2 regions of the Thermomonas sp. XSG genome follow, and region 1 is predicted to be linked to the other one. Evidence: predicted binding sites of a transcription regulator. Region 1 holds the regulator's gene; the other holds the start of a gene.
What was found. Region 1 encodes FliA, which starts transcription of late flagellar genes. Its sites were predicted from a motif close to TAAAGTTTNNCNNNCNNNGGCCGATAA; they were not measured.
Positions count from the first base shown of each region.

Region 2: the regulator FliA is predicted to act here: its motif matches at 7,188-7,214, upstream of ICG51_RS01520 (methyl-accepting chemotaxis protein).

Region 1 covers NZ_CP061497.1:2,975,142-2,990,578, reverse strand. Annotated here, with positions in the region: gene flhA (flagellar biosynthesis protein FlhA) at 1-945, shown strand, start outside; gene flhF (flagellar biosynthesis protein FlhF) at 984-2,531, shown strand; gene ICG51_RS13995 (MinD/ParA family protein) at 2,518-3,375, shown strand; gene ICG51_RS13990 (RNA polymerase sigma factor FliA) at 3,372-4,121, shown strand; gene cheY (chemotaxis response regulator CheY) at 4,220-4,612, shown strand; gene ICG51_RS13980 (protein phosphatase CheZ) at 4,609-5,226, shown strand; gene ICG51_RS13975 (chemotaxis protein CheA) at 5,229-7,013, shown strand; gene ICG51_RS13970 (flagellar motor protein) at 7,023-7,763, shown strand; gene motD (flagellar motor protein MotD) at 7,775-8,686, shown strand; gene ICG51_RS13960 (ParA family protein) at 8,686-9,450, shown strand; gene ICG51_RS13955 (chemotaxis protein CheW) at 9,447-10,394, shown strand; gene ICG51_RS13950 (STAS domain-containing protein) at 10,505-10,789, shown strand; gene ICG51_RS13945 (response regulator) at 10,786-11,151, shown strand; partial or broken gene ICG51_RS13940 (chemotaxis protein CheW) at 11,169-13,151, shown strand; gene ICG51_RS13935 (DUF3817 domain-containing protein) at 13,308-13,628, opposite strand; gene acnB (bifunctional aconitate hydratase 2/2-methylisocitrate dehydratase) at 13,945-15,437, opposite strand, start outside.
Region 2 covers NZ_CP061497.1:321,797-337,233, reverse strand. Annotated here, with positions in the region: gene ICG51_RS01540 (chemotaxis response regulator protein-glutamate methylesterase) at 1-786, opposite strand, end outside; gene cheD (chemoreceptor glutamine deamidase CheD) at 786-1,388, opposite strand; gene ICG51_RS01530 (CheR family methyltransferase) at 1,385-2,239, opposite strand; gene ICG51_RS01525 (GGDEF domain-containing phosphodiesterase) at 2,232-4,346, opposite strand; gene ICG51_RS01520 (methyl-accepting chemotaxis protein) at 4,420-7,089, opposite strand; gene ICG51_RS01515 (TonB family protein) at 7,370-7,684, shown strand; gene ICG51_RS01510 (methyl-accepting chemotaxis protein) at 7,898-9,973, opposite strand; gene ICG51_RS01505 (porin) at 9,987-11,078, opposite strand; gene ICG51_RS01500 (methyl-accepting chemotaxis protein) at 11,407-13,617, opposite strand; gene ICG51_RS01495 (chemotaxis protein CheW) at 13,714-14,229, opposite strand; gene ICG51_RS14425 (methyl-accepting chemotaxis protein) at 14,226-15,437, opposite strand, start outside.

The sequences.
Region 1 (15,437 bases):
GCGCAGGGTGGCGAGCTGCTGACCCGCCTCAAGGGCGTGCGCCGCAAGCTGACCCAGGATTTGGGCTTCCTGATCCCGGCCGTGCACGTGCGCGACAACCTCGAACTGGCCGCGGGCCAGTACCGCATCCTGGTCCACGGGGTGCCGGTGGCCGGCGGCGACCTGCATCCGGACCGGATGCTGGCACTGGATCCGGGCCGGGTGTTCGGCCCGCTGGAAGGCATCCCCGGCAAGGACCCGGCGTTCGGGCTGGATGCCACCTGGATCCTGCCCAGCCAGCGCGCCCACGCCGAATCGCTGGGCTACACGGTGGTCGATGCCGGCACCGTGGTCGCCACCCACCTGTCGCATCTGGTGCGTGAACGCGCCGCCGAACTGCTCGGCCACGACGAGGTGCAGCAGCTGCTGGCCAGTGTCGGCAAGGCGTCGCCCAAGCTCGTCGAAGACCTGACGCCGAAGCTGCTGCCGCTGTCGGTGATCGTGCGGGTGCTGCAGTCGCTGCTGACCGAGAAAGTGCCGCTGCGGCAGATGCGCCGGATCGTGGAGGCGCTGCTGGAGCACGGCATTCATACCCAGGACCCGTCGGTGCTGACCGCCGCCGTGCGCACCGCACTGGGCCCGTTCATCGTGCAGGAGCTCAACGGGATGGCGCCGGAATTGCCGGTATTCACCCTGGCCCCGCAATTGGAACGCATATTGCAGGACTCGGTCAGCGGCCAGGGCGCCGCGTTGGAACCCGGACTCGCCGAGCGTCTGCACCAGAACCTCAGCGAGTGCGTGGCCCGGCAGGAACAACGCGGCGAACCCGCGATCCTGCTGGTCCCGGGCGGGATCCGCGCGGCGATCTCGCGGCTGGTACGCCACAGCGTGCCGCAGCTTTCGGTGCTGGCCTACGGCGAAGTCCCCGAAGACAAGCGGTTGCGGTTGCTGGGGGCGGTTGGCTGAGCTTGGCACCCCGACAGACTGGATAGCGGATCAACACCATGAGAATCAAACGCTTCACCGCCCCCGACATGCGCACCGCGCTGCGCATGGTGCGCGACGAACAGGGCCCCGACGCGGTGATCCTGTCCAGTCGCCAGGTCGCAGAAGGCGGCGTGGAAGTGGTAGCCGCCACCGATTACGACGAGGCGCTGGTGCAGCAGACCCTGCGCACCATGAACGTGCCCGCGCCCTCCGCCGAAGCCCCGGCCCGCGCCCCCGCGGCCAGCCGCGGCAGCGAACGCGCGGTGTTCCGGATCGACGGTGTGGAAGTCCCGCCGCTGGAAAAACCCGCGCTGCCGGAACGCCAGGCCAGCCGACTGGAACAGATGATGGCCGCGTTCAAGCCCGCCGCCCGCGCGTCCAGCCCTGCCGCCACACCGGCTGCGCAGACCGTCGCCGCGCAGGCGCGGCAGCCCGAACCCGTTGCCGGCACGGGCGCGCCGCGCATTGACGTGCGCATCGACGATGACGAGGCGCTCCAGCCCACCGATTTCGCCCAGGCCCTGCGCCGCGCTGCCGCGCCGCCGCTGCCGACCCAGCCGCTGGTCGCGCAGCCTCCCGTCCCGACTGCCACGCCCGCCGCGGCCGTAACGCCGGTGCGGGCCGACGAGTCCCCCGCGCTTCGGGTGATCGAAACCGATCCGGCAGTATCCGCGCTGCGCGCCGAACTGGCGGCGATGCGCAAGGTGATCGAACGCGAGATGGGCCAGTTCGCGACCGAGCGCCTGCGTGGCTCGCCCGCACGCGCGGCTGCCCTCGACGCGCTGGCCGCTTTCGGCTGCGATGACGCGCTGTCGCAGCGCATCGCCCAGCGCCTGGACCCGACCCTGCAGACCGAAGCCATCCTGTCGCCGCTGCGCGAAGCGCTGGCCACAGAGCTGCCAGTGGCCGACGGGGAACTGCTGGAGCGCGGCGGCATCGTCGCACTGCTCGGGCCCACCGGCGCCGGCAAGACCACCACCATCGCCAAGCTGGCGGCCCGCTATGCCGCCCGCCACGGCGCCCGCGACGTGGCCTTGGTCAGCACCGACAACGAGCGCGCCGGTGCACGCGAACAGCTGCACGTGCTCGGCCGCCGGCTGGGCGTGACCGTGTGTGATGCCGACGGCCCGGAAGCCCTCACCCACGCGCTGGAGCAGCTGGCCGATTACCCGCTGGTGCTGATCGATACCGCCGGCCACGGCCTGCGCGACCGCGCCCTGCTGCGGCAGATCCTGTGGGTGCGTGCCGCCAGCAACGTGCGCAGCCTGCTGGTGCTGCCGGCGAACGCGCATCCGGCCGATCTGGGTGAACTGCTGCGCCGCTACCGCCCGGCGGCGCCGGAAGCGGTGATCCTGACCAAGCTGGACGAAAGCATCCGCCCGGGGGCAGCACTCTCGGTGCTGGTGCAGCATAATCTGCCGATGGCGTACACCACCTCCGGTCAACGGGTACCCGAGGACCTCGAGCTGGCCGACGCCCGGGAGCTGGCCAGCGCCCTGGACTTCCCCCGTCGCGACAACAGCGTCAGCCCCAACCACGACGAAGGCCGCCATGCATCCGCTTGAGTCCCATCGCGCCGCGAACGCCACCACCGCGCCCCGCGTGATCGCCGTGACCGGCGGCAAAGGCGGCGTGGGCAAGACCACCACCTCGATCAACCTCGCCATGGCCCTGGTCAACGCCGGCCAGCGCACCATGCTGCTGGATACCGACCTGGGGCTGGCCAACGTCGACGTGATGCTGGGGCTGTCGCCGCGCTTCACCCTGGCCGACGTGTTCGCCGGCCGCTGCGAACTGCGCGACACCGTCATCGAAGGCCCGCGCGGCCTGCTGGTGGTGCCGGCCGCCTCCGGCAAGCGCCACATGACCGAACTGCTGCCGCAGCAGCACGTCGGCCTGGTCAACGCGTTCTCGCATCTCGACATCCCGCTGGACGTGATGATCGTGGACACCCCGGCCGGCATCAGCGACGGCGTGCTGACCTTCTGCCAGGCCGCGCAGGACGTGATCCTGGTGGTCTGCGACGAGCCCGCGTCGGTGACCGATGCCTACGCCCTCATCAAGGTGCTCAGCCGCGACCGCGGCGTGAACCGCATCCAGGTGGTGGCCAACCAGGTGCCCAATGTCAACGAAGGGCGCGCGGTGTTCGACAAACTGGAGCGCGTGACCTCGCGTTTCCTCGACGTGACCCTGTCCTACCTCGGCGCGATCCCCCGCGACGAATGGCTGCGGCTGGCGGTGCAGCGGCAGGAATCGGTGGTCGACGCCTTCCCCACCGCGCCGGCGTCGCTGGCGTTCCGTGACATCGTCCGCAAGATCGGCCAGTGGCAGGCGCCACAGGGTCCGCGCGGCCACGTCGAATTCTTCACCGAGCGTCTGGTCGCCGCCCAGGGGAGCGCCTGTGCATGAGCACCGGGGCCGCCCAGTATCGCGCCCAGCAGACCGGTGATGCCGCCGCGATCGTGGCTCGCCATGCCGAACTGGTGCGCCGCATCGCGCACCACCTGGCGGCGCGGCTGCCCTCCAGCGTCGATATCGACGACCTGATCCAGGCCGGCATGATCGGCCTCATCGAAGCGGCGCGGAACTTCCAGTCCGACCAGGGCGCCACCTTCGAAACCTATGCTTCGATCCGCATCCGCGGCTCGATGATCGACGCGATCCGCGCCGGCGACTGGGTCCCGCGCTCGGTCCACCGCCGCTACCGCGACGTGGTCGCCGCCACTCGCAACGTGGAGCAGCGCGAAGGCCGCGCCGCCACCTCGCAGGAAATCGCCGGCGTGCTGGGCATGAGCGTCGACGACTATCACCACGTGCTGCAGGACGCCGCCCGCGGCCAGCTGCTGAGCCTGGACGAATACGCCGAGGAACACGACGGCGAGCCGCGCCTGGAACACCAGGACAACATCACCCCCGCCCGCCGCTTCGAGCAGGGCGCTTTCCGGTCCGCGCTGGGCGACGCCATCGAGAACCTGCCGGAGCGCGAGCAGCTGGTGCTGTCACTGTACTACGAGCAGGAAATGAACCTGCGCGAGATCGGCGCCGTGCTCAACGTCAGCGAATCACGGGTCTGCCAGATCCATGGCCAGGCCATGCTGCGGCTGCGCTCGCGGCTGACCGACTGGCGCAGCGAGATCGACGCCGAAATGGCCTGAGCGGAGTGCCCCGGGGCTGCATCCCCGGCGTGGATGCGGCACCATCAAGATTCCCGGTCGCCGACCGTTACCGTTACCGAATATCCACAGGATCCACTATGGACAAGGGCATCCGCATCCTCATCGTTGACGATTTCTCGACCATGCGCCGCATCGTCAAGAACCTGCTCAACGACCTGGGTTTCACCAACACGGCGGAAGCCGACGACGGCACCACCGCGCTGGTCGAACTGCAGAAGGCGAAGTTCGACCTCGTCGTCACCGACTGGAACATGCCGGGGATGCCCGGCATCGACCTGCTCAAGGCGATCCGCGCCGACGAATCGCTGGCCAAGATCCCGGTGCTGATGGTCACCGCTGAGGCCAAACGCGAGCAGATCATCGAAGCCGCGCAGGCCGGCGTGAACGGCTACATCATCAAGCCCTTCACCGCCGCGACCCTGGAAGACAAGCTGGTCAAGATCTTCGAACGGATGGAGAAAGCCGCATGAGCCTGCCGCTGCGACCGCCGTCCGTTCCCGCCGGCGACGCCCAGATCATCGAACGCCTGCACGCCGCCATGGCGGCGCTGGAGCAAGGCGATGCCTCGGCCTGGAAGCACCACCTGGACTCGCTGCTGGAGTGGCGCCGGCAGCCGGTGGTGGAAAGCCTGGTCAAGCTTGCCCGCGAGCTGGACGACCTGGAGCGCGCGATCGACGTGCGCATCCCCGCCGCGGCCAAGGCCTCATCCGGCGGCCTGCCGGACGCGTGCAGCCGGCTCGAGCACGTGGTCAAGATGACCGAGGAGGCCAGCATGCGCACCCTCGATCTGGCTGACGAATGCCGGACCCTGCTCGGCACCATCGGCCCCGAGCACGAGGCCACCGTGGACGCGATCCGCGCGCGGCTGTCGTCGATGGTCGAGGCGCAGAGCTTCCAGGACCTCACCGGCCAGATCATCCAGCGGGTGATCCACCTGATCCGCTCGCTGCAGTCCGGCCTGGGCGACATCCAGGCGCTGCATGGCGAGGACAGCAGGGGCAACGGCCCGGCGGTTTCCGGCGTCGATGCGCCGGCGGCCACCCAAGACGAGGCCAACGACCTGCTGGCCGACCTCGGGATCTGACCATGTCGGCGGACGGCTACGACGCCCGCGCGGACTTCCTCGTCGAGGCGCGCGAGATCCTTGATCGCCTCGGCGAACAGGTCGTGGCGCTCGAGCAGGATCCCGGCGACCGCCCCACCCTCGACGCCGTATTCCGCGGTTTCCACACCATCAAGGGCGGCGCCGGCTTCCTCGACCTGCCCCCGATGGTGCAGCTGTGCCACGCCTTCGAGGACCGCATCGACGCCGCCCGCAGCGGCATCCGTGCGCTCGACGCAGCCGCCTTCGACGGTGCCCAGCGCGCAGTCGACATCCTGCTGGACATGCTCGATGCGCTGGGTCGCGGCGAGGATCTCGAGGAAGTCGACCCGGCCCTGCTGCGCCAGGTGCGCGGGGCCGACGCGCCGGTCGCCGCGGTCGCGGAGCCGGCGTTCGAGCTGCCCGACAACCTCGACGACCTCGACTTCGACGCCCTGCTAGACAGCCTGCACGGTGAAGGCGCCATTCCCGGCGCCGCCCCGCCGCCCGCACCGAAGCCGGTGGCGCCACCCGCGCCGAAACCGGCAGCGGCCAAACCGGCAGCGGCCAAACCGGCAGCCGACAGGCCTGCACCCGCGCCCGCCGAAACCGAGCACACGGTCCGCGTCGACGTGCGCCGGCTGGACGCCCTGGTCAACCTGGTCGGCGAACTGGTGCTGGCACGCAACCGCCTGAAAACCCTTCGCCCCGACCTGCGCAACGAGAACCTCGACCGCGCGGTGACCGCGCTCGACACCGTCACGGCGCGCCTGCAGGGTGCGGTGATGTCGGCGCGCATGCAGCCGGTCAGCCGGGTGTTCACCCGTTTCCCCAAACTTGCCCGCGACGTCGCCCGTCAGCTCGACAAACAGGTCGAACTGGTGGTCGAGGGCGGCGACACCGAGCTCGACCGCAATCTGGTGGAGGCACTGGCCGACCCGCTGGTGCACCTGGTCCGCAACGCCATCGACCACGGCATCGAAATGCCGGCGGTGCGCCACGCGGTGGGCAAGCCGGAAGTCGGGCGGGTGCGCCTGGCCGCGCAGCAGGAAGGCGATCACGTCGCCATCGAGGTCAGCGACGACGGCGGCGGCATCGACGCCGAGGCGATCCGTCGCAGCGCCATCCGCAAGGGCCTGATCGACAGCGAATCCGCCGGCCGCCTGTCCGAGGACGAGTGTCTGTCGCTGCTGTTCCTGCCCGGCTTCTCCACCCGCACGGAGGTCTCCGACCTGTCCGGGCGCGGGGTGGGCATGGACGTGGTGCAATCCAAGATCCGCGAGCTGTCCGGCCAGGTGCAGATCCAGTCCGAACTGGGCCGCGGCTCGCGCTTCGTCATCCGCGTGCCGCTGACGCTGGCGATCCTGCCGACCCTGCTGGTGGAGCTAGACGACGATGTCTATGCGCTGCCGCTGGTGCGGGTGATCGAAGTGGTCACCCACGACGACAGCCAGGTGATGTGGATGGACGGGCAGAAGATCCTCGACCTGCGCGAACGCCCGCTGCCGGTGCTGTCGCTGCGCGAATGGCTGGGGGTGGGCAAGGGCGTCAGCGAGGCGACCCGCGGGGTGGTGCTGCAGGCCGGCGACCAGCGCTTCTGCATGCTGGTCGACCATGTGCTCGGCCGCGAGGAAGTGGTCATCAAGGCGCTGCCGCGCAGCCTGCGTGGACTGCCCGGTTACGCCGGTGCCAGCCTGGTCGGTGACGGCCGCATGGCGCTGATCCTGGACGTGGACGCACTGCTCGAATCCGCGCAGCGCGGCTCAAGCGCCACCGCGCGCGGCCGTTAGCGTGAACATATGGATATCCTCAGTGTCATCGGCGCGATCCTCGGACTGGTCGCCCTTGTAGGCGGCAGCATCCTCAAGGGCGCGGGCCTGTCGGGCCTGTGGTCGCCGGCCGCCTTCATCATCGTCATCGTCGGCACCATCGCCGCGATCCTCCTGCAGACGCCCATGCACACCTTCCGGCGCGCGCTGGGGATCGTGCGCTGGGTGTTTTTCCCGCCGCCGCAGGACCATGCGGGCCTGATCGCGCGGATGGTGGAATGGAGCACGATCTCCCGCAAGCAGGGGCTACTGGCGCTGGAGCCGGTGCTTGACCAGCTGCCCGATCCGTTCCTGCGCAAGGGCCTGCAGATGGTGGTGGACGGCGTCGAACCGGAAACCATGCGGCAAATGCTGGAGATCGAAGCGCAGGCGCAGCACCACCGCGATACCGCCGCTGCCAAGGTGTTCGAGGGCATGGGCATCTATTCGCCGACCATGGGCATCATCGGCGCGGTGCTGGGCCTGATGGCGGTGATGAAGAACCTCAGCGACCCCAGCAAACTCGGCCACGGCATCGCGGCGGCGTTCACCGCCACCATCTACGGGATCGGCGCGGCCAACCTGATGTTCCTGCCGATGTGTTCCAAGCTCAAGGGCGTGATCCATCGCCAGCAGGTCGAGCGCGAGATGCTGATCGAAGGCCTGATCGCGATCGCCGAGGGCGAGAATCCGCGCAACCTCGAAAGCCGGCTCAACGGCTTCCTGCACTGAGGGCCACAGCCATGGCCCGCCGTCCCCGCCACCAGCACGAAGAACATCTCAACCACGAAGCCTGGGCGATCCCGTATGCCGACCTGCTCACCCTGCTGCTGGCGTTCTTCGTGGTGATGTACGCGATCTCCTCACTCAACGAGGGCAAGTACCGGGTGGTGGCGGACTCCCTCTCCGCCGCGTTCGGCGGCCCGCCGCGTTCGATCAAGCCGGTCCAGGTCGGTCAGGTGCAGCTGCGCGGCGGCGACTTCGACCACCCTTCGATGATCGACACCGGCGCGCGCCGCGGCCCGGCGCAACCCAGCCGGGTCGAAGTGCCGATGCCGGTCAGCCGGCGCGAACAACAGAACCAGGCAGCCACCGCTGCCAGCGCGCAGGCCAGCCAGGCCCAGCTGCATGCACTCGGCGACGAGATCGAAAAGGCCCTCTCCGGCTTGGTGGCCAGCGGGCTGGTGCGTGTCCGCCGCGGCGAGAACTTTCTGGCGGTGGAAATCCAGAGCGACCTGCTGTTCGCCAGCGGCGTCGCCATCCCCAGCGCCACCGCGCTGGGCACCATCCGCCAGCTTGCCGGCGTGCTGCGCAAGGCGCCGAACGCGGTGCGGGTGGAGGGCTATACCGACAACCAGCCGATCCGCACCGCGCAGTTCCGCTCCAACTGGGACCTGTCGGCGGAGCGCGCCACCAACGTGGTCTACGAGCTGATCGATTCGGGCATTGCCCCGGAGCGGCTGGCGTCGATGGGGTATGGCGAATACCAGCCGATTGCCGACAATGGCACCGTGGCCGGCCGCAGCGCCAACCGGCGGGTGGAACTGGTGATCCTTGCCGGTTCGCGCGGGGTCGACAGCGTGATGGAAGGCTTGGACATGCGCGGCACGGCCCAGCCGGCCGGCGCCGCGGCCGCAACCGGGAGCAAGCAGTGATGCGCGTGTGGGCGATCGCCAACCAGAAAGGCGGCGTAGGCAAGACAACCAGCACGCTGTGCCTGGGGCGCAGCCTGGCCGATGCCGGCAATCGCGTGCTGCTGGTCGACTTGGATCCGCACGGCTCGCTGACCCGCGCGTTCGGCGTACCGACCGAGCCGCCACCGGCGGGCACCTACGACCTGTTCAACGACAAGAATATTTCCGACGTCGCCCGGTCCAGCGGCTATCCCGGCATCGACCTGGTGGCCGCGCAGCCGGCCATGGCTACGCTGGAACGCCGCAGCGCCACCCAGCCCGGTCTGGGCCTGGCGCTGGGACGTGCCCTGCAGGCCGAGGCAGACGGCCACGACTACGCGCTGCTGGACTGCCCGCCCACGCTCGGCCTGCTGCTGGTCAACGCGCTGGCCGCCTGCGACCGCCTGATCGTGCCGACCCAGACCGACCCGCTGGCGCTGCATGGCCTGGCCGGCATGCTGCATACCGCGGCGATGGTGGAGCGTTCGCGGGCGCGCCCGCTGCTCCGACAGATCCTGCCCACCCTGTTCGACAAGCGCACGCGCACCGGGCAACAGACGCTGGAACAGCTGCAGTCGCATCCGGACGCCAGCGCATGCCCGCATCCCATCCCGGTCGACACGCGCCTGCGCGATGCCGATGCGCTGGGCAGCCGCGAGCATATGTACGGGCGTGGCCTGATCGCCTACGAACACGCCATGCAGTGGCTGCTGGACACTGCCCCCGCCGGACAGGAGGCCGCATGAGCGCATCGGGAACCACCCTGATCACCAAGCCCGACGACGGCGCGATGGTCGATGCCTATGTCGATGCGCTGCTGGCGATACCGCTGGTGCCGCCACCGGCCGCGCCTGCCTCCCCGGTAGAGCCTCCCTCCGTCGCACCTGCCGCACCGGCCGAGCCGACGCTGGAAGAAGTCAGGCAAATGGAAGCAGAGGCCGCAGGAGAAGCCGACAGCACCCGCCTGGCTGAAGTCGAGGCAGAGGTCGAGGTCGAGACCGCAGCCGGCATCGATGTCGCTCCCGAACTCGAGAGCGAGGCCGAGCCCGGGAAGGAAACTGACGACCTTCGCGAGCCCGAAACCGAAGCCTGGCAAGACGACGCGCAAGTATTCGACGGCGCCCTGGCGCCTGCCGACGCCGCTCCAGCCGCCGCCGCGCCCGAGCCCGCATGGCAGCCCGCGCAGCAGGCGATGCCGGCCGCGCGTGCACCGGCACCTGCCGCCATGCTGCCGCCGCTGGCCGAGCTCGATGATGACCGGCTGATCCAGGCAGCGCCGGCCGGCCAGCGCTGGCTGCGGGTGGCGGTTGGCGACGACCGCTATGCGGTGGAACTGCTGCGGGTGCAGGAAGTGGTGCGGCTGGCGCCGGTGATCGCCGTCCGCGGCGCGGTGCCCTCGCTGCTGGGGGTCATGAACCTGCGTGGCCGGGTGGTGCCGGTCCACGACCTGGGCCGCTGGCTGCGCCGCATGCCGGTGGAGCCCGACGAACGCGCCCGCATCGTGGTGCTGGAATACCAGGACGAGCTGGTGGGCCTGCTGGTGACCGCTGTCACCGATGTGGTCACCCTCGACACCCCGCAGATCGAGCCGCCCACGCCGGGCCTGCGCGACCGCATCGGCATGGGCATCGCTCGCACCCCCGGTGCGCCACCCACGGTCCTGCTGGACGCACGCGTGGTGTTCGACTGAGGCGGGACAGTGCAAACTGTGCGCTGACCTGCAGTTCGCGCCCATACCCTCAAGTTGCGGGCTGGCGCGCCGTTAAACGGTCTGGGATCGAACCCCTCACGAGACGCCCAATGCCATTGTCCCTGCAAGCCGACCTCGGCATCGAACAGGTCGCCGATCTGCAAGCGGCGCTGCAGCCGCACTTCGACGACGAAGTGCTGGAGCTGTCCGGCGCCGACGTGCGTCGCGTGCATACCGCCGGGTTGCAGCTGCTGCACGCCTTCATGCGGGACCGCGCCGCGCGCGGCCGCGTGACTACGATTACCCTTCCCTCTCCCACCCTGGTGGAAGCAGCGCGCCAGCTCGCGCTCGCGGCCAGCCTGGGTGTCGATTCCGCCCCCGGAGACACCGCGTGAGTGCAAACCTTCTGATCGTTGACGATTCCACCTCCATGCGCCAGATGGTGGCCTTCGCCCTGTCCGGCGGCGGCTACAACGTCAAGGAAGCGGAGGACGGCATTGCCGCGCTGGAAGTGGCCAAGACCCAGAAGTTCGACGCGGTGATCACCGACGTCAACATGCCGCGCATGGACGGCATCGAGCTGATCCGCCAGCTGCGCGCCATGCCCAGCTACAAGTTCACCCCGCTGCTGATGCTCACCACCGAGTCCGGTGCCGACAAGAAGAGCGAAGGCAAGGCGGCCGGTGCCACCGGCTGGCTGGTCAAGCCGTTCGATCCGGAGCAACTGCTCGCCACCGTTCGCAAGGTTCTCGGCTAAGCCATCTCGGGACATCCATGGACATCACCCGCTTCCACGCCACCTTCTTCGAAGAAAGCCGCGAAAACCTCGCCGCCATGGAAGCCGGACTGCTGGACATGGAATCCGGCGGCGGTGGCGGCGACACCATCCACGTCGTGTTCCGCGCCGCGCACTCGATCAAGGGCGGTAGCGCCACGTTCGGCTTCACCGCCATCGCCGACCTGACCCATCTCCTGGAAACGCTGCTGGACGAAGCCCGCAGCGGCAAGCGCACGCTCGACGGCGTGGCCATCAGCGCGCTGCTGGGCTCGGTCGATGCATTGCGCATGCTGCTGGCCGCGGCCGAACACGGCGACGCCATCGACCAGGCCATGCTGGCGCGGGCCCGCGCCGAGCTGGAGCGCCTGCTGTCCGGCGCCAGCGATGAGGCCGCCACCCAGGCCGCACCGGCCGCCGCCAAGCCGGCGGCGAGCGCCGAGCCGCAGGGCTGGTCGATCAGCTTCGAACCGGAACGCTCGCTGTTCCTCAGCGGCAACGACCCGCTGCGCATGCTGCGTGAACTCGGCCAGCTGGGTGAACTCAAGGTTGCCTGCCGTGACGACGCGCTGCCGCCGTTCAACGAACTCGATCCGTTCGAGGCCTGGCTGGCGTGGGATCTGCAGCTGATCGGCAACGTCAAGCGCTCGGCCATCGAGGACACGTTCGCGTGGGTCGAGGACCAGTGCACCCTGAGCATCGAGCCGCTGGCCGACGGTGCTCCTGCCGCAGCACCCGCTGCGTCGGCCGTCGCCGCCGCACTGCCGGTGCCGGAGGCCCCGGTGGCCGCGGCGACGCCTGCCGCAGCCGCGCCTGCGGCTGCCACGGGTGCTGGTCGCCATGATGCGGGCGAAACCACCATCCGCGTGGCCGTCGACAAGGTCGATGCCCTGATCAACCTGGTCGGCGAGCTGGTCATCACCCAGGCCATGCTGGCGCAGCGTTCCGCCGAACTCGACCCCGGCCTGCACGAGCAGCTGCTGGCCGGCCTCGGCCAGCTCGACCGCAACACCCGCGACCTGCAGGAAGCGGTGATGTCGGTGCGCATGCTGCCGGTGGATTTCGCCTTCAGCCGCTTCCCGCGGATGGTGCGCGACATCGCCTCGCGGCTGGGCAAGAAGGTCAACCTCAAGACCTCCGGCGAAGGCACCGAGCTGGACAAGGGCGTGATCGAGAAGATCGTCGACCCGCTGGTGCACCTGGTCCGCAACGCCATCGACCACGGCCTGGAAACCACCGAGCAGCGCATCGCCGCGGGCAAGCCCGAAGCCGGCACGGTGACGCTGTCCGCCGCCCACCAGGGCGGCCACATCATCATCGAGGTGGGCGACGACGGTCGCGGCCTCGACCGCGAGCGGATCCTGGCCAAGGCCGCCGAACGCGGCATCGCGGTGCCGGAGAACCCCACCGACGCGCAGGTATGGGACCTGGTGTTCGCACCCGGCTTCTCCACCGCCGAGGCGCTCACCGACCTGTCCGGTCGCGGCGTCGGCATGGACGTGGTGCGCAAGAACATCAACGCGCTGGGCGGCCAGGTGGAAATCCGCAGCCGCCAGGGCGAAGGCACCACCGTCTCGATCCGCCTGCCGCTGACCATGGCCATCCTCGACGGCATGACCGTGGCGGTGGGTGGCGAAGTCTTCATCCTGCCGCTGAACGTGGTGGTGGAGTCGCTGCAGCCCGCCGCCGACCACATCAAGACGGTGGCCGGCGATTCGCGCCTGCTGCGCGTGCGCGAGGACTACGTGCCCCTGCTCGACCTTGCCGACCAGTACGGCCTGCCGGCCACCCGCACCGACGCGCAACCGATCGCGGTGGTGGTGGAGAGCCAGGGACAGCGGCTGGCGCTGGAGGTGGACGAGCTGCTGGGCCAGCAGCAGGTGGTGGTCAAGAACCTGGAGCGCAACTACCGCCGCATCGCCGGCGTGGCCGGCGCCACCATCCTCGGCGACGGCCGGGTGGCGCTGATCGTGGACGTGGGCAGCCTGTCCACCAAGACCCAGGCTGCACCGGTGGCGATCACCGAGGAATACCTGCAGGGCGAGATGGCCAAGGTCATCGAACTGTCCAAGCGCGTGCGCAAGGTCGCCTGACCCGCACGCGCAACGTCTCGCGGCAGCGCCGCGAGGCGCATCACATCAGCGGCTGGACAGCAGCCCGCGGTGCCGATACCAGAGTTCCAGCGGCCAGGTGACCAGCGGCGGGATCGCCGCCAGCACGGCCAGCAGCAGCGCCCACATCGGCCAGCGCAAACGCGAGCCGACGATGAAGCAGGTCACCACGTAGGCCAGGAACGCCGCGCCGTGCAGGCGGCCGAACAGCCACACGCCCAGGTCGGTGGTGCCGCTGACGTACTTCAGGTACATGCCAACCAGCAGCCCGGTCCAGGTCAACGCCTCGATCAGCGCGATGGCAACGAACAGTTTTCCGGAGGGGGCGAGCGGCGGTTTGGTCGTCATTGCGGAATGCGCTGGCGTGGTCTGGCGAAGGGCCGCACACCATACCTTGTTCGTTGCCGGATGGCTGGGTTGGCATTCGCGGATTGCGACCGGTTGCTATCGCTGCGCCCGGCGGCGGGCAGGTGCAGCGTCGAATGTCCCCGGCATCGGCGCAGGCGCCGCTGCCCCACCTTGATTTCGCAGCGGCGCCTGCCCGCCAGGGAACACTGCGAGAAATCGCAACAGCCCGCTCTTCCTGCATGACCATCCAGCAACCAAAACAAGAAACGCCCGGCAATACCGGGCGTTTGCTTGTCCCACATGGAACGAGGAACGCTTACGCCGCGACCGTCGCCGCCACCTGCTGGTAATCCGCGATCTGGTCGAAGTTCATGTAGCGATAGATCGCATCGCCGTTCGCGTTGACCACGCCGATATCGGCCAGGTACTCCTCGCGGGTCGGGATGCGGCCCAGACGCGCGCAGATCGCCGCCAGCTCCGCCGAGCCCAGGTACACGTTGGTGTTGCGGCCCAGGCGGTTGGGGAAGTTGCGGGTCGAGGTGGACATCGCGGTGCTGCCCTCGCGGATCTGCGCCTGGTTGCCCATGCACAGCGAGCAGCCCGGCATTTCCATGCGCGCGCCGGCCGCACCGAAGGTGCCGTAGTGGCCTTCGTTGGTCAGCTCGGCAGCGTCCATCTTGGTGGGCGGCGCGATCCACAGGCGGGTGGGGATGTCGCGCTTACCTTCCAGCAGCTTGGCCGCGGCGCGGAAGTGGCCGATGTTGGTCATGCACGAACCGATGAACACTTCATCGATCTGCGCGCCGGCCACGTCGGACAGGGTCTTGGCATCGTCCGGATCGTTCGGGCAGCAGACGATCGGCTCCTTGATGTCGGCCAGGTCGATCTCGATCACCGCCGCGTATTCGGCATCGGCGTCGGCTTCCAGCAGCTGCGGATCGGCCAGCCAGGCCTCCATCTTCTCGATGCGGCGCTGCAGGGTGCGGGCATCCGCATAACCCTCCGCGATCATCCACTTCAGCAGCGTCACGTTGCTGGTGAGGTATTCGATGATCGGCGCCTTATCCAGGCGCACGGTGCAGGCCGCCGCGGAACGCTCGGCGGACGCGTCGGCCAGTTCGAACGCCTGCTCGATCTTCAGGTTCGGCAGGCCTTCGATCTCGAGGATGCGGCCGGAGAAGATGTTCTTCTTGCCCTTCTTCTCGACGGTCAGCAGGCCGGCCTTGATCGCGTACAGCGGGATCGCGTGGACCAGGTCGCGCAGGGTCACGCCCGGCTGCATCTCGCCCTTGAAGCGCACCAGCACCGATTCCGGCATGTCCAACGGCATCACCCCGGTGGCGGCGGCGAACGCCACCAGGCCGGAGCCGGCCGGGAACGAGATGCCGATCGGGAAGCGGGTGTGGCTGTCGCCGCCGGTGCCCACGGTATCGGGCAGCAGCATGCGGTTGAGCCAGCTGTGGATGATGCCGTCGCCCGGTCGCAGCGACACGCCGCCGCGGGTGGAGATGAACTCCGGCAGGGTGTGGTGGGTCTTCACGTCCACCGGCTTCGGATAGGCGGCGGTGTGGCAGAACGACTGCATCACCAGGTCGGCGCTGAAGCCCAGGCAGGCCAGGTCCTTCAGCTCGTCGCGGGTCATCGGACCGGTGGTGTCCTGGCTGCCCACCGAGGTCATCCGCGGCTCGCAGTAGGTGCCCGGGCGCATGCCCTTGCCTTCCGGCAGGCCGCAGGCGCGGCCGACCAGCTTCTGCGCCAGGGTGAAGCCCTTGCCGGTATCCGGAGGCACCACCGGCAGGCGGAACAGGT
Region 2 (15,437 bases), 390 kb from region 1:
CGGATCGTCCTCGCCCAGCCGGCAGCGCCAGCGCGCGCCGCTGCGCTGCACGCGCAGGTGCAGCCCGCCCGGCGCGACGTAGGCATGGCCGGCCAGCAGCTGCATGTCGTCCTCGGCCTGCACCACGGTCATCTTGCTGTGCCGGTCCAGACGCTCGGCGAACGGCTTGCTGAAGGCCGCCGGGATGTGCTGGGTGATGACCGTGGCCGGCGCGTCGGCCGGCATCTGTTCGAGGATCACGCGGATCGCTTCGGTGCCGCCGGTGGACGCGCCGATGGCGATCAGACGATCGGTGGTGCGGTACTTGATCGCCGTGGGCTGCGTGCTGGCCGCGGATGCGCCGGGTTGCAGGCGGGCGACCCGGGCGCGGGCCGCGTGGCGCACGCGCTCGCAGAGCTCGCTGGCGTAGTTGTTCAGGCCGCGCTCCACGTCGAGCTTGGGCTTGGTGACGAAGTCCACGGCGCCCAGCGCCAGCGCGTCCAGGGTGACCTGCGCGCCCGCCTCGGTGAGCGAGGACACCATCACCACCGGCATCGGCCGCAGCCGCATCAGGTTCTGCAGGAAGGTCAGCCCGTCCATGCGCGGCATTTCGACGTCGAGGGTGAGCACGTCGGGTTCGAGCTGCTTGATCTTCTCCCTGGCGATCAGCGGATCGGACGCGGTGCCGACGACCTCGATGCCGGGGTCCTGGGAGAGGATTTCGCTCAGCACCTGGCGCACCAGCGCCGAGTCGTCGACGACCAGTACGCGCACCTTGCCCGGGCGCTGGGGGGTCTGCATGGCCATCAGAACAGCTCCACCGAACCTGCCACCGGCTTCTGCGCCAGCTGGCTGCGATAGGCGCGCTCGACCCGCGCGATCTCGCCCGCCGCCGGCAGGCGCTTGACCAGGGTACGGCCGGTGCGCACGAAGAAACAGACCTTGCGCGGCTGCACCCCGAACAGGTCCTGGGCCACGATCGGGATGCGTTCCGCGGTGAGGTAGTTGAGCACGAAATTGCCGTTGCGCGTGCCGATCGGGTCCAGGGTCATGCCCGGCAGCACATTGCCGCCGCCGAACACCTTGGCCTGCAGGCGCGAACGCATGGCGCCATGCTTGAGCAGCCCGTTGATGAGCAGTTCCATCGCATGGGCGCCGTAACGCGCGCTGCCGTCGCCGGGTGCGGCGTCCGGCAGCATGAAATGGTTCATTCCGCCGACGCAGGCGCTGGGGTCATAGAGGCATGCGGCGACGCAGGAACCCAGCACGGTGGCCAGCGCGATGGGGTCGGACGAGACCCGCCACTCCGCCGGCAGCAGCTTGATCACGTCCGCGTCGAGCGCCGGGTCGTAGTAGGTGCCCGGCGGCGGTGTCCGGGCCGTGGCGACGCTGGCCGGCAGGACGCTCATCGACCGTCCTGGGCTGCGCGGTAGATGGTCCTGCCGCAGGGCTGCACCACGTCCAGCGCGTGGGCGAAGCTTTCCGAATGCCCCGCATAGAAGCGGCCGCCCGGCGCCAGCAGCGGTGCGATCTTGCGCAGCACCTCGTACTGGGTGGGCTTGTCGAAGTAGATCATCACGTTGCGGCAGAACACCGCCAGGAAGCGCTGGCGCATCCCGTAGTCCGGTGCCAGCAGGTTGAGCTGGCGGAAGTCCACCAACTGGCGCAGGTGCGGCTTGACCCGGACCATGCCCTCGTTGGGCCCGGTACCGCGCAGGAAGAAGCGGCGCTTGCGCTCGGGCGACAGGTCGGCGATGCGGTCGGCGCCGTAGCTGCCGGCGGCGGCGGTGGCCAGCGCGTTGGTGTCGATGTCGGTGGCCAGGATGCGTACCGGCGGGGTGTCCGAACCGAAGGCCTCGCAGGCGGTGATCGCCAGCGACCAGGGCTCTTCGCCGGTGGAGGCTGCGCAGCACCAGATGTCCACCGGTTCTCCGCGCGGTACCGCGCGCAACTGGTCGCGCAGGGCATCGAAGTGGTGGGCCTCGCGGAAGAACGAGGTCAGGTTGGTGGTCAGTGCGTTGATGAACGCCTGTTCCTCGCTGTCCGGGTCGGCTTCGACCAGGTCGAGGTAGTCGGCGCAGCTGGACAGGCCGCGTGCACGGATGCGCCGCGACAGCCGGCTGTAGACCATGTCGCGCTTGTGCTCGGCAAGGTGGATGCCGGCGCGGGTGTAGATCATCCGGCAGGCGCGACGGAAATCGCGGTCGTTGAACTCGAAGCCCGTGCCGGTACCGTCGCGGTCGCTGGCGCCCTCAGCCATGGGCCATCTCCGCCTGCTGCGCCAGCAGTCGCGTCTGCAGGGCGGCCGCGTCCAGTGCCGGGGCATAGAGGTAGCCCTGTGCCTCCTCGCAGCCGTGGTCGTGCAGCCAGGCCGCCTGCGGCATGTCCTCCACGCCTTCCGCTACCACCCGCAGGCCCAGGGCGCGCGCCAGCATCAGGATCCAGCGGACGATCGCGGCATCCTCGCCGTTGTCCAGCATCCCGCTGACGAAACTGCGGTCGATCTTGACCCGGTCGATGCGGAACCGACGGAGCATCGACAGCGACGCGTAACCGGTGCCGAAGTCGTCGAAGGCCAGGTTCACCCCGCGCGAGCGCAGCGCCGCCAGCGCCTCGGCACCCGCGCTGTCCTGGGTCAGGGCGATGGTTTCGGTGATCTCCAGCTCCAGCCGCTCCGCCGGCAGCCCCGCTGCCGCCAGGGCCATCTGGACCTCCGCCACCAGCGACTCGGCGAGCTGGGCGGGGAACAGATTGATGCTCACCGACGTATCCGGGTCCGGCCACTTCGCGGCGTCCTGGCAGGCGCGCTTCAATACCCACGCGCCGACTTCCGCACCCAGCGGGCTGCGCGCCAGCAGGTCGATGAAATCGCCCGCCGGAACCATGCCGCGCTGCGGATGTCGCCAGCGCAGCAGCGCCTCGGCGCCGCAGATCCGCCCGGTGCCCAGTTCGACCTGCGGCTGGTAGTGGAGCTCGAACTCGCCCTGCGCATAGGCGCGGCGCAGGTCGCGGTCGAGGTCGCGACGCGTCAGCGCGTCAGTGCGCATTGCCGCCTGGTAACGGCAGACCTGGCGTCCGCCTGCCGACTTGGCGCGGTTCAGCGCAAGGTCGGCGCTGGCCAGCAGGTCGCCCTGGCCGCGGACATCCGCGCGCAGGGCGATACCGACGCTGACGTCGATGTTGATCTCGTGCCCGCGCACGCGCAGGGTCTGTTCCAGATTTCGGACCAGCGCCGGGACCATCGCGGCATCGCTGGTGGCATGGTGTTCGCAGGCCGCCAGGCGGGCGTCGCTGCAGGCCACCGCGAATACGTCGCCGCCCACGCGGGCAAGGCAGGCGTCGGCATCGGCATTGGCCTGCAGGCGATCGGCGACCGCCTGCAGCACGCGGTCGCCAACCACATGGCCAAGCCCGTCATTGATCCATTTGAAGCGGTCGATGGCGAACAGCGCCACGCCCCAGTCGGGGTGCCGCTCCAGCGCGTCGAGCAGGGCGTTGCGGTTGGGCAATCCGGTCAGCGAGTCGTAGTGCGCCAGCCGGTCGAGCTGGGCGCGCTGGTGGGCCGCCTCGGTGATGTCATGCAAGACCAGGGTGACGCCCCGGTCCGGGCCGTAGCGCCAGGTGGAGCGAGTGGCATCGAGCAGGCGCAGGCTGCCATCGGGGGCCACGATGCGCAGGTGCTGGCTGCCTTCGATGCGCCCGGACAGCCACGCCTGGGCAATGTCCTGGTCGGATTGCAGGCGCAGCGGGAACAGCGAGAACAGCGGCTGGCCGGCAAGCTGGCTGCCGAACAGTTGTTCGGCGGCACGGTTCTGCCAGCGCACCCGTCCGTGCCGATCGCCGACCAGAACGGCTTCGCGTGCCTGTTCACCGGCCTGCGAGACGATCAGCGCGCGGCGCTCCAGGTGCCGCTGCTCCAGCAGCGTGGCGGCGATGCGTGCCAGCCGCACCAGGGCATCCAGCTGGTCTTGGCCCGGTGCTTCGCGGCGCTCGTGGGCAAATACCGCCAAGGTGCCAAGACGCTGACCGGCGCGGCCGCGCAGGGCGACACCCGCGTAGAAGCGGGCGCCGCAACGCGGGTCCGCCGGCATGTCGGGCAGCACCAGCAGCGGGGTGTGCTGCTCCCAGGTGCGCACGATCAGGTGGTCGCGCGAGAGCTGGCGCGGACCGCCTTCGACGCCGTGGCCGGCGAGCATCAACACTCGTTCGTCGTCGCAGGCGGCGACGACGCCCATCGGCGCCTGCAGTATCGCCGCGGCCAGCGTGGCCAGATCGGCCAGACGCGCCGACGCCTCGCAAGCCGGAAAGGCCGGCGAAGTGGAGGCGGCATCGTGCAGATCGCGGGCGGGCGGAAGCTCGAATGTCATCTGCGCGAGGCGGGACCGAAGGGGGAAGGGACAGCAAGAACCGGGCGGGGCAGGGCCCCGCCCGCGGCGCGCATCAGAACTCCTGCCAGTGCTGGTCGCCACCGCTGACCGTTGCCGGCGTGCGGGACCGCAGCGGCGTGGGGGCGGGGGGCGCTGCGACGGGGGCGTCATCACCCCGGGTCTTCCGCAGGGGCGTGGACTGGCGGCGCGCGCTCGCCGGTGCCGGTGCTGCGGTCGGCGTTGCCGCACGGGGTGCGGCGGCGCGTGCGGGCGGTGCGGCCGCGGCCACGGCAGCGGCCGCGGTCCTGAACGCGGACACTGCTTCGACCAGCTGGGCGGCCTGCTGACGCATGCTTTCCGCGGAGGCGGAGGCCTGCTCGACCAGCGCGGCGTTCTGCTGGGTGCCCTCGTCCATCTGGGTGATGGCCTGGTTGACCTGCTCGATGCCGCTGCTCTGCTCCTGCGAGGCGGCGGAGATGTCGGCGATGATGTCGGTCACGCGCTGCACCGACGACACGATCTCGCCCATGGTGTTGCCGGCCTGGCGCACCAGCGCCGAACCGTCGGTCACCTTGCCCACCGATTCCTCGATCAGCTGCTTGATCTCCTTGGCGGCGCCGGCGCTGCGCTGCGCCAGCGCGCGCACTTCGCCCGCCACCACCGCGAAACCGCGGCCCTGTTCGCCGGCGCGCGCCGCTTCCACCGCCGCGTTCAGCGCCAGGATGTTGGTCTGGAAGGCGATGCCGTCGATCACGCTGATGATGTCGGCGATCTTCTTCGACGAAGCCTCGATGGCGCTCATCGTGGCGACCACCTGCTGCACCACCTCGCCGCCCTGCGCCGCCACGCCGGCCGCGCCCTGCGCCAGCTGGTTGGCCTGGCGGGCGTTGTCGGCGTTCTGCTTGACGGTGGAGGTCAGCTCCTCCATCGACGAGGCGGTTTCCTCCAGCGACGCCGCCTGCTGCTCGGTGCGCATCGACAGGTCGCTGTTGCCCGCGGCGATCTCGCCCGCGGCGGCGTTGATGCCGTCGGAGGTCTGGCGGATGTTGCCGACGATCTGCGCCAGGCCCTCGACGGTGCGGTTGGCGTCGGTGGCCAGCTGGCCGAACTGGCCGGGCAGCTTGGCGTCGATGCGGCGGCTGAGGTCGCCGTCGGCCACTGCGGACAGCAACGTGCCGACTTCGTTCAGGCCGTTCTGCGAAGTGGCCATCAGCTGGTCAAGGCGTTCCACCAGCTCGCGGTAGACGAATTCGAAGCGGCTGGCGTCGCCGCGCTTGCTGAAATCGCCGGCCACCGCCGCGTCCACCAGCGTCTGGATCTCGCCGTTGACCGCCAGCAGGCTGGCCTTGACCGCGTCCACCGACTTGATCGCTTCGGCCTTCTTGCCGGGCATGCGGTTGACGTCGCGGGACAGGTCGCCGCGGCCGTAATCACCGATCACTTCGATGATGTGCAGGGTTTCGTCAATGAAGGAAGCCACCAGGGTGTTGACCTGCTCGGCCATCACCCCGAAGGCGCCGGGGAAGTTCTCCGCGTCGATCCGGCTGTCCAGGTCGCCGGCCTGCTGCTGTTCGAACAGGGTCTGCTGGGCCTGGGCGAACTTGCGCAGCGCGGCGGCGGCGTCCTCCATCCCGCGGCCGATGTCGTTCAGTTCGTCGCGGGTGTCCACGTGGATGCGATCGGAGAACTGGCCGGCGGCCAGTGCGCGTGCGCCGGCGCCGATGCTCTGCAGCGCCTTGCGGGTGCCGCGGGTGAAGCCCATGAAGAGGTAGGCCGCGGCCAGCAGCGACAGTGCCACGAAGCCGAGCGTGGCGAAGGCCTTCATCTGTAGATTGGCGATGGCACGGTCGCCGGCAGCATTGATGGCGGCGCTGGTCGCCTTCATCGCCTTGTTCATGGCGGTGCGGGTGGCTTGATCCTGTTTGGCCAGGACAGCCACCGGGGATTCCGGCGTCTCCGCGTCCAGGATCTGTTCCTGGATCATCTTGTTCTGCCTTTCCATCGCTTGCAGTGCTGCGGCCATCGGCTTGCCGAACAGCACGGCGCCCTCTGGCAGTTCCTTCTCGATGTACTTGCCGCCGTCAGCAATATAGCCAGTCAGATAGCCCTGCATGTTCTTTCGTACCGCCAGCTCGGTGCGGTCGCTCACCCAGATCGCGCCTTCGCCCAGCACGCGGATACCGACGATGGCCTGCTTGGCGCTGGCCGACGCCAGCTCCGGCAGCAGGTTGCCGCCGATCTCGCCACCTCGCAGCATCGCGGTATCGGAGGCAGTGGCGGATATCGCAGTGAACGCGATGTTGCCGATTTCCTTACGCAATGCTTCCAGCGCGACGGAGTCCGCTTCCGGGCCAGCTTCGCCCTCGGTGGCAACCGCTTTTTTCCAGGCTGCACTGGTGGCTTTCATCGACTCGACCAGGGCGCGGTCGTCGAAGCCTGCCTGGCTGCGCCAGCTGTCGAATGCCGCCAGCGCCTTGTCCGCCCTTGCTGCGGCATCGGTGATGCCCTGGTCGGTGACGGTAGTGTCGTTGGCCAGCTTGCGCGCTCGCAGTTGGCGGTGGTCCTGCATGGCCAGCTGGGCGTCGTGGAGGATGTCCAAGCCAACGGTGGCGGAGCGAGCGGTACGCGCATCCGAGATTTCGCCCAGTGAGCGGGTGACCACCAGTCCTGCCAGCACGCCGCAGGTCAGCGTGAACGCCGCACCGATCAGGATCGCCTTCTGGCTGAAGCGCAATCGCCCCATCAGGTTCGTGGCGGGCGCGAGCAGGCGATCGGCGAGAGAAAGGCTTTGCGGCATTGTGGGGCCCCTGTGCGGCGCAATCGAAGGTTGGGTCAGTGGCGGCATCGGCCCGGCGGCCCGAATCTTTAATGGGAACCGAACGGCGACGGGCGCAGCGGTGCGCAATCGTGACGCGGATCGCACTCTGGGCGACCGGCCCGCCCGTGCGCTCAAGTCCGGCCGCACGCTGCCGATGCAGGTGACGAGCGCATGCGCGCCTGCACATCATCACGGAGTTCCTGCCATGTCCCGACCCTTCCATCGGATTCTGAATGCGGCGATGTTCGCCGGCGCGATGGCCCTGTCCCTGCCGGTGCTGGCGGGGAGCCCGATCAAGCGGGTCGACCCCGTGTACCCCGCCGATGCGGCCCGTTCGGGCACCACCGGCTATGTGGAACTGGAGTACAGCATCGGTCCGGATGGCAAGGTTTCCGACGTGTCGGTGGTCGATGCCAAGCCCGGCCGCGTGTTCGTCGCCGCCGCGGTGAAGGCGGTCAAGCAGTGGGAGTTCGCCCCGGGCGAGAGCCGCGGCAAGGTCAAGCTCGAGTTCAAGCTCTGATCGATCCCGCCGGCGGTTGCGCCGGCGGCCATGTCCAGCAATGGGGCGCGCCGGCTGCCGGCGCGCTCTTTTTCGTGCCCGAACGGCAGCGGCTGCTGCATGCTGCCCGGATGCCGGCGACGCCCCGTCGTGACTGCTGGGTAAGCCGCCGCCTGCGCGTTGGCGCAGCTGCGTCCGTCGATGGCCGCTGCATCGGCAGCGGCCGGCGCGCACTCAGCGCCGGGTGTTGAAGGCGGCCACCAGGCCCACCAGTTCGTTGGCCTGATGCTCCATGCTCTGCGCGGCGGCGAACGCTTCCTCGACCAGTGCGGCGTTCTGCTGGGTGCCCTCGTCCATCTGGGTGATGGCCTGGTTGACCTGCTCGATGCCGGCGCTCTGTTCCTGGGAGGCGGCGGAGATGTCGGCCATGATGTCGGTGACGCGTTTCACGCTGTCGACGATCTCGCTCATGGTGCGGCCGGCCTGGTCGACCAGCGCGCTGCCTTCCTCCACCTGCACCACCGAGTCGGTGATCAGCTGCTTGATTTCCTTGGCGGCACCGGCGCTGCGCTGCGCCAGGGTGCGCACCTCGGCAGCCACCACCGCGAAACCGCGGCCCTGTTCGCCGGCGCGGGCGGCCTCCACCGCGGCGTTCAGCGCCAGGATGTTGGTCTGGAAGGCGATGCCGTCGATCACCCCGATGATGTCGGCGATCCGGTGCGAGGACGCGGTGATGCCGCTCATGGTTTCCACCACTTGGCCCACCACCTCGCCGCCGCGCACGGCGACCCCGGCGGCGCCGTGGGCGAGCTGGCTGGCCTGGCGGGCGTTGTCGGCGTTCTGCCGGACGGTGGAGGTGAGTTCCTCCATCGACGAGGCGGTTTCCTCCAGCGCCGCCGCCTGCTGTTCGGTCCGGCGCGACAGGTCTTCGTTGCCGCGGGCGATTTCGGACGCCGAGGCATTGATCGATTCGCTGCCGGTGCGGATCTGGCCGACGATGCCGGTGAGATGCTCGACGGTCCGGTTGGTGTCGCTGGCCAGTTCACCGAAGCGGCCCGGCAGGCGGGTGTCGATGCGCCGGGTCAGGTCGCCATCGGCCACGGCGGACAGCACTTCGCCCACTTCGGACAGGCCATGGTCGGCGGTCGCCATCAGGGTGTTCAGGCTTTCCACCAGTTCGGCGTAGACGAATTCGAAGCGGCGGGCGTTGCCGCGCTTGCCGAAATCCCCTGCCACCGCGGCGTCCACCAATGCCTTGATCTCGGCATTGATCGCCAGCATGCCGGCCTTCACCGCGTCCACCGCCTCGGTCACCCGCGCCTTCTGGCCGGGATAGCGTTCGATGTCCTCGGCCAGGTCGCCGCGGGCGTACTGCGCCACGATCCTGATTGCGTTCATCTTGACCTGGACGTGCGCGGCCACCACCGAGTTGATGCCTTCCGCCATCCGTCCGTAGGCGCCGCGGAACCGCGAGGGATCCATGCGGAAATCGATGTTGCCGGCGTCGTGCTCGCGCTCCAGGTGCGCCTGCGCCGCGGCGAATTCGCCCAGCGTCGCCGTCATCCCGCGCATGGCGCGGGCCAGGTCGCCGATCTCGCTGCCGTCGTTGCAGGCGAGGCGGCCGTCCAGGTCGCCCTGCGACACCGCGTTGGCCACCCCGACCACTTCGCGCAGCGGACGCACGATGGAGCGGCTGATGCCGATGGCGCCGATCGAGGCCAGCACCAGCGCCACTACCAGCAGCACCGCGATGGCCAGCAGGCTGAGCCGGTAGCTGCGCTGCTGCGCCTCCACCGCCTGGTCCAGCCGCTGCATGTTGTAGTCCAGCAGGCTGCCCAGCTGGTCGGCGGTGGCCTGGCGCAGGTCGGCGGCGCCCTTGGCCGGACCCATGTCGCCGACCTTCAAGGCCTCGACCAGCTTGCGGCTGTTGTCGAAGTAGCGGTCGGCGCGCGCCATGGTTTCCTTGTACAGCGCGCGGTCGCGGGCATCGCTGATCTTGGATTCGTACGTCTTCGCGAGGGCGAAGAAGGCCTTGCTGCCTTCCGCCAGTTCGCCGGCGTATTCCTCGCGCTTGGCCGCGTCGTCGGCGCTGGCCACCAGGCCGCGTTCGCTGACCCGGTATTCGGCCAGCATGGTCGCCAGCCGGCCGAGGTCGCGGATCGCCGGCACCGACTCGTCGGTGACCTTCTGGACCATGCGCTGGGTATTGCCCATGCGCAGGGCGGAGAACGCGCCGGTGACGAGGATCAGGACCGCGAGTGCGGAAAAGCCGATCGCCAGGCGCTTGCCGATGGTGAGGTTCTGGAGCATGGCGGATTCCCGGTCAGTAGGTGAACTGCACGCGCAGGCCGACGGTCAGCGGATCGTTGGCGATGCCTCGGCGGCTGCTGTCGTATTGCAGGAGGTTGGCGATCACCCGCATGTTCGGATGCGGGTAACAGGTGGCGGCCAGGCCCCAGCTGTCGGCGCGGCCGCCGCGCATGGCCGGGCCGTCGTTGAGGTCCATCACGCTGTAGCGCAGCGCCAGTTCCCAGCCGACGTGCCCCTTGGGCGAGGGTGCGGTGGCCACGCCGCGCTTGTAGCTGCGGCCATCGCCGGTGGGCGACCAGGTCAGCTGCACGCTGGCGGCATCGCCGCTGACGTCGCCGGTATCGCGGCGCAGGAACACTTTCGCGGATTCCGCCTGCAGCGACCAGGTGCCCCGCACCCATAGGCCCTCCACCGCGGCGCGGTCGATCCGGTCCACGCCGGTGATGGCGCCGGTGGACGCCACCCGCAGGTCGCTGAGCACGCTTCCGGCGTTGAGGCTGTAGCTGGCGCTGTGGCTGCGCGGCCGTTCGCTGGCCAGGCTCAGGCCGACGTGGGCGCTTTCCTCCTTGCCCGAGCGCAGCAGCCAGGTGCCGCGCATGGTGGCACCCGGCGAATCGCTGGTGCCGTCCAGGCGATGGCCGAACAGGGCAGCGTTGAACGTGCCGCGCTTGCCCCAGCGGGCGTATTCCGCGCCGATCCGGCGGCTGATCGCGAAGGCGCCCACCGGGGACGCCTCGAGGAAGGCGGTCTGCTTGTCGGCAATCGCGTCTTCCAGCGCGAACGGCTGCTTGAACTGGCCGAGCCGGAAGGAGTGGCCTTCACCCGGGGTCAGCTCGAGGTAGGCATCCGGCGGCGTCCTGTCGGCGAGATCGTGGTCCACCACCACCTGCCAGCGCTTGTTGTCGCCCTTCAGTCGGAAGCCCAGCCGCGCGCGCCGGAAGCCGTCCTCGGTCTGCAGCGGGCCGAGGTCGGAATCCACCCGCGCCCACTCGTATTGCACGTTGGCGATGGGTGCGATGTCGAACGGCAGGTCGGATGCGGCCGCCGGGGCGATGCAGGTAGCGAGCAGGGGGAGGGCGAGGCGGAGCGACGGCGGATGGCGCATGTGGATTTCCGGGGCGATGTTGCGGGGACAGCGGGCGGCCCGAGCCGCGCGCGCGGGTCGGACTGCGGGTTCTCCATTGGCTACGGCGGGCGCGGGTGATTCTTGAGTGCCGCCGGGGCGCGTTGGTGGCGGTCCTGCCGCCACCGGGTGCGTCGTCGTGGTGCAGGTCGCGGGGGCGGGGCATGCTGGCGGTTTGCGCATTCCGCCTTGCCGGTTCGGCGGCCAGCGACAGCCGGCGGAAGCGCAGCCCTGCCAGCAGGCGTCACGCGGAACCGTATCGGCCCGGCGCCCGCGGGCGCCAGGCCGATGGCGTCAACCGCCCCGGGCTTCAGGCGTAGTCGGCCAGCGCTTCCGAGGAGGCGAGGGCGGCATCGCTGCCCGCCGGGCCGTCCGTGCGCGGGCTGGCGTGCGTGCGTGCGGTGCTGCCGTCCAGCCGGAACACCGCCACTGCGGCGCTCAGCTGGCGCGCTTCGTCCTCCATCGAGCGGGCGGCCGCGGTCGCTTCCTCCACCAGCGCCGCGTTCTGCTGGGTGGTCTCGTCCATCTGGGTCACCGTGCGGTTGACCTGCTCGATGCCCGAGCTCTGCTCCTGCGAGGCCGCGGAAATCTCGGCCATGATGTCGGTGACGCGCTGCACCGAGGTCACGATCTCGCGCATGGTGCTGCCGGCCTCGCGCACCAGCGCCGAGCCGTCGGTCACCTTGTCCACCGACTCCTCGATCAGCTGCTTGATCTCCTTGGCCGCGCCGGCGCTGCGCTGCGCCAGCGCCCGCACTTCGCCGGCCACCACCGCGAAGCCGCGGCCCTGTTCGCCGGCGCGGGCGGCTTCCACCGCCGCGTTCAACGCCAGGATGTTGGTCTGGAAGGCGATGCCGTCGATCACGCTGATGATGTCGGCGATCTTCTTCGATGACGCTTCGATCGCGCCCATGGTGGTCACCACCTGCTCGACCACGTGTCCGCCCTGCGCCGCCACCCCGGCCGCGCCCTGCGCCAGCTGGTTGGCCTGGCGGGCGTTGTCGGCGTTCTGCTTCACCGTGGAGGTCAGCTCCTCCATCGAAGCCGCGGTTTCCTCCAGCGAGGCTGCCTGCTGTTCGGTGCGGCGCGAGAGGTTGTCGTTGCCGGCGGCGATCTCGCTGGCGGCGGCATTGATGTTGCCGGCGGCCTGCTGGATGCCGGAGACGATCCCGGTGAGCTGGGCGACGGTGGCGTTGGCGTCGTCGCGCATGCGTGCGAATACGCCGCGGAAGTCGCCATCCATGCGTGCGGTGAGGTCGCCGCGGGCGATGGCCTGGAGCAGGCCGGAGATCTGGCCGAGGTTGTCGTCGGTGGTCTGCATCAGCCGGTTGAGGCTGAGCAGGATTTCGCGGAACTCGTACTGGTAGGCGGCAGCGTCGCCGCGCAGGCTGAAGTCGCCCTGTGCGGCCGCATCGCCCAGCTGCCGGATGCTCTGGCTGATCGCGCCGAGGTTGCGTTTGATGGTCGCCATCGTCTCGGTGATCTCGGCCTTCTCGCCGGGCAGCGCCGGCATGTCCTGGCTGAAGTCGCCGACGGCATAGCGCTGGGCCAGGGCGATGACCTGCATTTTCACGCCGATGTGGGTGGCGACCAGCTGGTTGGTGCCCGCCACCATGGCGCCGTATTCGCCCGGGAACGCGCTTTCGTCCATCCGGTAGCTGATCGCGCCGGCTTCGTGCTGGCGCTCCATCTCGCGCTGCGCGGCCAGCACCGCCTGGATCCGGTCCTGCATGCCGCGCATGCTGCCCAGGAGCTGGCCACATTCGTCGGCGGTGGTCTGCACGATGACGTTGTCCAGACGGCCGTGGGCGATCGCATCCGCCACTGCCGTGGCCTTGCGCAGCGGTTCGACGATGCGGTTTCCGATCAGCCAGCCCAGGCCGAGCAAGAGCAGCACCAGGATGCCGCCGGCCAACGTCATGATCCCCGTGAAGCGCCATGCCTGTGCCTGCACGTCGTCCATGTAGACGCCGGTGGCGACAACCCAGCTCCAGGGCTTGTAGAGCCGCGCATACGCCATCTTCGGCACGGGCTTGTCGCCGTGACCGGGCTTGGCCCAGTGGTAGGCGGTATAGCCGTCGCCGCTGCGCACCGATTCCAGCTGGTCGTGGAACAGGCGGTCACCGTGCTCGGTGCGATAGTCCTTCAGGTCCTGCCCGACCAGATCCTTGCGCAGCGGGTGCATCAGCATCCGGTTGCCGGTATCCAGGACGTAGAAATAGTTGTCGTTGTCGTCCGTGTGCATGGTGCTCAGCGCGGCCAGGGCCTGGCGCTGGGCGTCGGCGCGGGGCAGCTGGCCACTCTGTTCCAGCGCGTGGTAGTGGTCGATCACGCTGTTGGCCAGCTGCACGCGGATATCCAGCGCCACCTTGCGGGTCTTGTAGACGTCCAGGTACTGGAAGCGCGCCGCGATGACGGATACGGCGATGATCCCCACTGCGGCGATCAGCGTCAGCAGGATGAGTTTGCGCTGGACCGACAGGTTGGCGAGCTTTTTCGACAGCGACGTGAGGATGCTCATGCGATCTCGGATACCGGGGTAGGGGGCGCGGGATCGGGGCAGGGTGCGCGCACCGCCCCGGCTGGGGACGGTGCGGCGGGCGTGCTCCGGTCGGCGTCAGGCCGCCTGCGCGGCGGCGTTGTCGACCACCAGCCCCATCTCGGTGCTGGTCATCAGGCCTTCGATGTCGAGCAGGATCAGCATCCGCTCGTCCAGCGCGCCGATCCCGGTCAGGAAGCGGCGGTCGATGCCGGTACCCACCTCGGGCATCGCGCGGATCTGCTCGGCGGTCAGCTGCACCACGTCGGAGACGCTGTCCACCACCATGCCCACCACGCGGTTGGCGACGTTGAGGACGATCATCACGGTCAGCGCGTCGACCTTGGCCTCCAGGCGGAACTTCACCCGCATGTCGATCACCGGCACGATGGTGCCGCGCAGGTTGATGACCCCCTTGATGTATTCCGGCGCGTCCGGCAACCGGGTCACCGCGTCATAGCCGCGGATCTCCTGCACCTTCAGGATGTCGACCCCGTATTCCTCCTGCCCGAGGGTGAAGGTGAGGAATTCGCCGGCGGTAGCGGCCTTGGCGGAGGCGCTGGTGGCGGAATGCGGCGCTGCGGGGCTATTCATGGAATATCCGGGTTCAGGGTTTGGGCAGTCATGTCATCGGCCGGCAGCGCGGATTCTTGAGGCCGGGCCTGCAGCGCCCGGGAATCCGTGCCCACGGCGTTGCCGGGCCGCGGCGCGCCGGTACGGAAGACCGCGACGGAGGCCACCAGGGCGGTGGACTGGTGGCGCAGGTTCTCGGCCGCGGCGGCGGCTTCCTCGACCAGCGCGGCGTTCTGCTGGGTGCCTTCGTCCATCTGGGTGATGGCCTGGTTGACCTGCTCGATGCCGGCGCTCTGTTCCTGCGAGGCGGCGGAGATCTCGGCCATGATGTCGGTGACGCGCTTCACGCTGTCGACGATCTCGCCCATGGTGTGGCCGGCGCGGTCGACCAGGCTGCTGCCGTGCTCGACCTGGGACACCGAATCGGTGATCAGCTGCTTGATTTCGCGTGCGGCGCCGGCGCTGTTCTGGGCCAGTGCGCGCACCTCGGCGGCCACCACCGCGAAGCCGCGGCCCTGCTCGCCGGCGCGCGCGGCCTCCACCGCCGCGTTCAGGGCCAGGATGTTGGTCTGGAAGGCGATGCTGTCGATCACCCCGATGATGTCGGCGATCCGCCGCGAGGACGCGGCGATGCCGCCCATGGTTTCGACCACCTCGCCGACCACCTCGCCGCCGCGCACGGCGATATCGGTGGTGTCGCGGGCCAGCTGGCTGGCCTGGCGGGCGTTATCGGCGTTCAGGCGGACCGCGGACGTCAGCTCTTCCATCGAGGAGGCGGTTTCCTCGAGTGCGGCGGCCTGCTGCTCGGTGCGCGCCGAGAGATTGCCGTTGCCGGCGGCGATCTCGCCGGAGGCACTGTTGATGGCGTCGGTCGCCTCGCGGATGCCGGTGACCACCCCGGACAGCTGCATGACGGTGCGGTTGGCGTCCGCCGCCAGCTGGCCGAACTGGCCCGGCAATCCGGCATCGGCACGCTTTGCCAGGTCGCCGTCGGCCACCGCGGAAAGCAGCTGCCCGATCTCGGCAAGGCCGGCATCCGCGGTGCCCATCAGCCTGTTCAGCGACTCGATCAGTTCGCGGTAGAAGTGGGTGAAGCGCTGCGCGTCCGCGCGGCGGGCGAAGTCGCCGGCGATGGCGGCATCCACCAGTCCCTTGATTTCGCCATTGACGGCCAGGAGGCCGGCCTTGACCGCGTCCACCGCGGCAATCGCGTCGGCCTTCTTGCCGGG